DNA from 2 places in the Plantactinospora solaniradicis genome. Region 1 is predicted to be linked to the other one. Evidence: riboswitches for the same ligand, from Rfam matches in the RefSeq annotation. Region 1 holds a riboswitch; the other holds the start of a gene.
What was found. Region 1 has a riboswitch for cobalamin ahead of ACFP2T_RS07540 (ribonucleoside-diphosphate reductase subunit alpha). Riboswitches for the same ligand answer to the same signal wherever they lie in the genome.

Region 1 (3,403 bases):
GTGCCAGGTGATCCGTCCCCGGTTTCCGGTCGCGCTCGTGAGCGCCCCGGTGCGAAAGGCCCGACCCAGCCGGCCCGGCACGGGTAGCCGGAGCACCGGTCGGCGGACCTGCCGGACGGTGAGCCAGTCCCGGAGTCCTTCGGCGAAACCGACCACCACCGGCCCGGCGAACTCCTCGATCGCGCCGCCGGGGGCGGCCGTCACCCGCCGCACGAGGTGCGCGGCGACGTCGCGTACGTCCACCGGTTGCCCGACGATCTCCGGATCGACCGGCAGGACGGGCAACCGGGCCAGCTTGGTCATCGCCTCGTCCAGCAGGTCGTGGAACTGGGTGACCCGGAGCACCGTCCAGGGCACCGGCCCGGCCGCCACGATCGCCTCGGCCTCGACCTTGGCCTTGAAGTACGGCCACGGCACGCGGTCGGCGCCGACGATCGACAGGTACACCAGGTGCCGTACCCCGGCCCGGCCGGCGGCCTCGACCAGCCGGCGGGTGCCGTCCACGTCCACCCGCCGGGTGTAGCCCCGCTGGTACGGCGCAGACGCCAGATGGACGACGGTGTCGATGTCGCCGACCGCCGTGCCGAGACCCTCGCCGCTCGCCAGGTCAACCCGCGCCCAGTCGATCCGGCCCGGGTCGATCCGGCCCGGGTCGATTCCGGGACCGCCCGCCGGTGCGGTGCGACTCGTCGCCCGGACGGCATGCCCGGCGCGCACCAGTTCGGGGGTCAGCACCCGGCCGAGGCGCCCGGTCGCTCCCGTGATCAGGATGTTCATCGCTTCTCCCCGTCTCCTGCCCGCCCGGTCGGCCCGGTCCGACCCGACGGCCCGGTCGACGACGTCGGCGACTCTTCGTGGTTCCACCCAGGGCAGACGGGACAAGCCCGCGCGATGTGACCGACGACGGCGACGTACGGGTGACCGACCCGTCCCGACGGGACGGTCCGGTCGCCCCGTTCCGGGCGTCGGGACCGGTCGACCCTCCGGGGTCGTCCGATCGCCCCTGCCGTGACGTTGTCGACACGCCGACACGACATCTTGGGTGTGACTTTCCGAGCGTCCCTATATATGGTGTTGACCGCAGCTGGTTCGGCCGCCGTCATCCGTTGGCGGTCGAGGCAAGAGGGAACCCGGTGCAAGTCCGGGACTGCCCCGCAGCGGTGAGTGGGAACGACCGCCGTCATCACGCACTGGGTTCGTCCGGCCAGAAGCCGGGCCGCCCGGGAAGCGACGGCCAGTAGGAGAACACGGGCTCGTCCGTGCCTGCCCGCGAGTCCGAAGACCTGCCAGCGCGCCGCGTACGGACCCGTGCGCGGCGGTTCGAGGCCGCGCGGGACGGCCGACGCCACCGACGTACGCCGCCGCGTGCCCGTCGGCGTCCTCCGCGTGCCCCCGGACCGAACCGGACCGAGCTCGCGAGGAGAGAGTTGTGACGGTCACCGAGGTCCTGCCGGTCGATTCCGGAGCGGGGGACGACACCAGCACCGCGCCCCGGCGTCCCCAGATGCGGGTGCGTAAACGTAACGGCGACACCGAGCCGGTCGACGTCAACAAGATCGTCCGGGCGGTGGAACGCTGGGCGGACGACCTGACCGACGTCGACCCGCTGCGGGTCGCGACCCGGACCATCAGCGGCCTGTACGACGGTGCCAGCACCGCCGAACTGGATCGGCTGTCCATCCAGACCGCCGCCGGGATGATCGGTGAGGAGCCGCAGTACTCCCGGTTGGCCGCCCGGCTGCTGGCCGGGTACATCGACAAGGAGGTCCGGGGTCAGGGCATCGCCTCGTTCAGCCAGGCGATCGGGCTCGGTCACCAGCACGGGCTGATCGGTGACGAGACGGCGGAGTTCGTCCGGCTCAACGCCCGCAAGCTCGACGACGCCGTCGATCCGGACGCCGACCGGCGGTTCGAGTACTTCGGACTCCGTACGGTCTACGACCGGTACCTGTTGCGGCATCCGACCGACCGGCTCGTGGTGGAGACGCCGCAGTACTGGCTGCTGCGGGTGGCCTGTGGCCTGTCCCGTACGGCGGGCGAGGCGATCGGCCTCTACCGGCTGATGGCGTCGCTCGCGTACCTGCCCAGTTCGCCGACGCTGTTCAACTCCGGCACCCGGCACACTCAGATGTCGTCCTGTTACCTGGTCGACTCGCCGCGCGACGAACTCACCTCGATCTACGAGCGGTACGCCCAGGTGGCGCACCTGTCGAAGTTCGCCGGAGGGATCGGCATCGCCTGGTCCCGGGTGCGCTCGCGCGGCGCGCTGATCCGGGGCACCAACGGTCAGTCCAACGGGATCGTGCCGTTCCTGCGCACTCTGGACTCGTCGGTGGCGGCGGTCAACCAGGGCGGCCGGCGCAAGGGCGCGGCCTGCGCCTACCTGGAGCCGTGGCATCCCGACATCGAGGAGTTCCTGCAACTGCGGGACAACACGGGCGAGGATGCCCGGCGTACCCACAATCTGAACCTGGCCAACTGGATCCCGGACGAGTTCATGCGACGGGTCGAGGCGGACGGGACGTGGTCACTGTTCGATCCGGACGAGGTGCCGGAACTGCCCGACCTGTGGGGCGAGGCGTTCGACGCGGCGTACCGGGCGGCCGAGGAACAGGGCCGGTACGTGCGCCAGGTCAAGGCCCGGGACCTGTACGGCCGGATGATGCGCACGCTGGCCCAGACCGGAAACGGCTGGATGACCTTCAAGGACACGTCCAACCGGCTGTGCAACCAGACCGCCGAGCCGGGCAACGTCGTGCACCTGTCCAACCTCTGCACGGAGATCATCGAGGTGTCCAGCGACACCGAGACCGCCGTGTGCAATCTCGGCTCGATCAACCTGGCCGCCCACCTGCTGACCGCCACCGGTGCCGACGGGGCCGACGACGGCATCGACTGGGCGCGGCTGCGCGACACCGTCCGGACCGCCGTGACGTTCCTCGACCGGGTGATCGACATCAACTACTACCCGAGTACGGAGGCAGCGGCGAGCAATCCGCGCTGGCGCCCGGTCGGGCTCGGCGTGATGGGGCTCCAGGACGTCTTCTTCGCACTCCGGATGCCCTTCGACTCGGCACCGGCGGTGGAACTGTCGACCAGGATCGCCGAGGAGATCTACCTGACCGCCCTGGAGACCTCGGCCGACCTGGCCGAGCGGTTCGGTGCGCATCCGGCGTACCCGTCGACCCGGGCGGCGGCCGGTCAGCTCCAGCCAGACCTGTGGGGCGTTTCCGGCACCCAGTCGGAGCGTTGGGCCGCGCTGCGGCAGCGGATCGCGGCGCACGGCCTACGCAACTCCCTGCTGGTGGCGATCGCCCCCACCGCCACCATCGCCTCGATCGCCGGCTGCTACGAGTGCATCGAGCCGCAGGTGTCCAACCTGTTCAAGCGGGAAACGCTCAGC
Region 2 (3,403 bases), on a different contig from region 1:
CAGTCCGACGGGCGCGGCCGTGGCGGCGGGTGTCTCGGGATCGGCTGGCATCGCCGGTTCGGCCGGTGTGGACGCGGCGGCCGGCACCGACGGGTCGGCGGGTGTCGATGCCGAGCGACCGGCGGGCGAGGTGACCGTCGTCGGGCTCGGTCCCGCCGGGACGAAGTGGCTCACCCCGGAAACCGCGCAGGCGCTCCGCGAGGCGGAACATCTCGTGGGCTACGCCCCGTACGTCGACCGGGTGCCGCACCGTCCCGGCCAGCACCGGCACACCTCGGGGAACCAGGTCGAGATCGATCGGGCCCGGCACGCGCTGGAACTCGCCCTGGCCGGCGCGCGGGTGGCAGTGGTCTCCTCCGGGGACCCCGGAGTCTTCGCCATGGCCACGGCGGTGCTGGAGGTGGCCACCACCGACGAGCGGTTCGGCTCGGTCCCGGTACGGGTCCTGCCGGGCCTGACCGCGGCGCAGGCGGCGGCGAGTCGGATCGGCGCACCGCTCGGCCACGACTTCGCGGTGCTCTCGCTCTCCGACCGGCTCAAGCCGTGGGCGGTGATCGAACAGCGGCTGGCCGGTGCCGCCGCCGCAGACCTGGTCCTGGCGCTCTACAACCCCGCGTCCGCGAGCCGCCGGTGGCAGGTGGCGGCGGCCCGGGACGTCCTGCTGCGGCACCGGTCGGCGGAGACTCCCGTGGTCATCGCCCGGGACGTCGGCCGGCCGGGGGAGCGGGTGACCGTCGTGGAACTGTCCAAACTAGACCCGGAAGAGGTGGACATGCGCTGCCTGTTGATCGTCGGCTCGTCGACCACCCGACTGGACCGGCGCGCGGACGGCTCGACCGTGGTCTGGACGCCCAGGACGTACCCGGGCTGATCCTCACCGGTGGGCGGTGGTGCCACCGCTGGGCAGTGCGGTCTCCAGCCAGGCCAGCGCCGCGCCGATCTCCGACACCTTCGCCGGTACGGCCACCGCCGACGGCCGGTCGACCATCACCACGGGCAGGCCGAGGTCACGGGCGGCGGTGAGCTTCGCCCTGGTGTACGAGCCGCCGCTGTCCTTGGTGACCAGTACGTCGATCCGGTTCGCCGTCATGAGCGCCGTCTCCGCCGCCACCTGGTACGGGCCACGGTCCCGGATCACCGAGACGTTGCCGGGCAGCGGCGTCTGCGGTTCGTCGACGACGCGGACGAGCAGCCAGGTGTCCCGCAGCGGAAGGAAGGCGTCCAGTCCCTGCCGGCCGGTGGTGACGAAGGCCCGACCACCCAGCCGGGGCACCAGATCCGCCGCTGCGGCGAGGTGCGGCACCCGGTGCCACCGGTCCCCGGGCCCGCTCGTCCAGCCGGGACGCTCCAACCGCAGGTGTGGCGCCCCGGTCGCCTCCGCCGCCCGGACCGCCGAGGACCTGATCCGTTCCGCGTACGGGTGGGTCGCGTCGATCAGCGCGTCGACCCGGTGTTCGACCAGCCATCGGGTGAGGCCGTCCACGCCACCGAACCCGCCGATCCGGACTTCGCCGACCGGCAGCCGGGGATTGGCGACCCGACCGGCCAGTGAGGAGACCACGACGGTGTCGGGGCGGCCGACCAGGGCGGCGGCAAGTTCTCTCGCCTCGGCCGTGCCCCCGAGCAGCAGCACACGGGTCGTCACGGCGCGACGGTAGCGGCCGCGTGGAGGGGCGACAAGCGCGCCCACCCGCCGGTGACCTCCGACACCATGCTCTCCGCCACGCCCTCGGACCGCGCGGCGGGAACCCCCGGGCAGCATTCGGTCGGGACGCCGTCCGGTTGACCGCAGGGTACGGCGCCGATACCGTCAACTCGCCATCTGCGGCGTCGCGAGGGAAGCCGGTGAGAATCCGGAGCGGTCGCGCCACTGTGAGCGGTCCCGACGTAACTCGGGCCCGCGAGCCAGGACGCTCGGTCGTCGCAGCCTGTCGAAGGGGACGCGTCATCCCCAAGGAGGTTCTACCGCGCATGTCCAGCTCTAGCTCTACTCCGGCCCGTACCCTGGCCCACCCCGCGATCTCCGCCCGCCTGCTCTGGCTGGCACTCGCCGTCGTCGCCGTTCTCTCGCTGCTGACCTACCTGGTCGCGTTCGACCAGGGCGCCGTCTCCCAGAGCGGCATGTACCTGCACGAGCTGATGCACGACGGCCGGCACCTCCTCGGCGTTCCCTGCCACTGACCGCCGCGTACCCGGTGCCGAGCTTCCTGTCCGTACTACTGCGTGGCCTGCTCGCAGGCCTGGTCGCCGGTCTGATCGCCGGGACCTTCGCCTACTTCGCCGGTGAACCGCGGATCGACGCGGCGATCGCCATCGAGGAACAGGCGACCCACGCCGAGCCCACCACGGGCGAGGACCACCACGAGGACGAACTGGTCAGCCGGGACGGCCAACGTGCCGGCCTGTTCCTGGCCACCGGACTGTTCGGCGTCGCCATGGGCGGTCTGCTGGCCACGGCGTACGTCCTGCTGCGCCGCCGGCTGCGTACCCGGGACGACGGCCGGGCGGCGCTGCTGATGGCCGGCGGCGCGCTGCTCGGCGCGGTGGTCGTACCGTTCCTGAAGTATCCGGCGAATCCACCGGCGGTCGGCAACCCCGACACCATCAACCAGCGGACCGGCAGCTATCTGCTGCTGGTGGTGCTCGGTCTGGTGGCCGTCTGGGCCGGCGCCCTCGGCTACCGGGCGCTGCGGCCGGGCGCGCCGGACTGGCAGCGCGCGGCGGCGGCGGTCGGCGGGTTCCTGCTCGTCACGGCGGTCGCCTACATCGTGCTGCCGTCGTTCCACGAGGTGCCGGACGACTTCCCGGCCACCCTGCTGTGGAACTTCCGGCTGGCCTCCCTCGGCACCCAGGTGGTGCTCTGGACCGGCATCGGGCTGCTGTTCGCGGCGCTGTTGGATTGGAGCGGCCGGGATCGGCGTCCGGCCACCGAGCGGTCGGCCGGCGGCGGAGCGACGGACACCGACGAGGCGAGGGACGGCGTCGACGCCCCCGCCCGACCGTGAGTGTGACCGCGACCAGCCTCCTATTGGTCGCGCACGCCCACACCGCCGCGATCCGGCGCGCGGTCTTCGGCGGCGGCGCCGAACCCCTGGACGAGGGGGGCAGCCGGGCCGCTCTCGCACTCGCGCCGGCCAGCCCGGACGGCAGAGGGCTGCTCGGGCGGATCGACGTCTGCCTGAGCACCCCGGCGGTGGCGGGATTGCAGACCGCGTACGCGCTGGGTCTGCAACCCACCCTGGAACCGGCGCTGGCCGACTGCGACTACGGGCGCTGGACCGGGCAGCCTCTCGACGAGGTTGCCGACTGGGAGCCTGACGCGGTACGGAGCTGGCTGACCGAGCCGGACGCGGCACCGCACGGCGGCGAGTCGGTCAGCGCGCTCCTGCACCGGGTCGGCGGC

Region 2: it holds a riboswitch for cobalamin, as region 1 does, so the genes downstream of both, ACFP2T_RS32035 (CbtB domain-containing protein) here and ACFP2T_RS07540 (ribonucleoside-diphosphate reductase subunit alpha) in region 1, are expected to answer to the same signal.

The regions. Positions count from the first base shown of each region.
Region 1 is NZ_JBHSPR010000007.1:329,032-332,434, reverse strand. It holds gene ACFP2T_RS07545 (SDR family oxidoreductase) at 1-777, opposite strand, end outside; cobalamin riboswitch at 1,069-1,305, shown strand; gene ACFP2T_RS07540 (ribonucleoside-diphosphate reductase subunit alpha) at 1,505-3,403, shown strand, end outside.
Region 2 is NZ_JBHSPR010000037.1:115,814-119,216, reverse strand. It holds gene ACFP2T_RS32045 (precorrin-2 C(20)-methyltransferase) at 1-871, shown strand, start outside; gene ACFP2T_RS32040 (cobalt-precorrin-6A reductase) at 875-1,645, opposite strand; cobalamin riboswitch at 1,786-1,937, shown strand; gene ACFP2T_RS32035 (CbtB domain-containing protein) at 1,972-2,181, shown strand; gene ACFP2T_RS32030 (CbtA family protein) at 2,196-3,005, shown strand; gene ACFP2T_RS32025 (histidine phosphatase family protein) at 3,008-3,403, shown strand, end outside.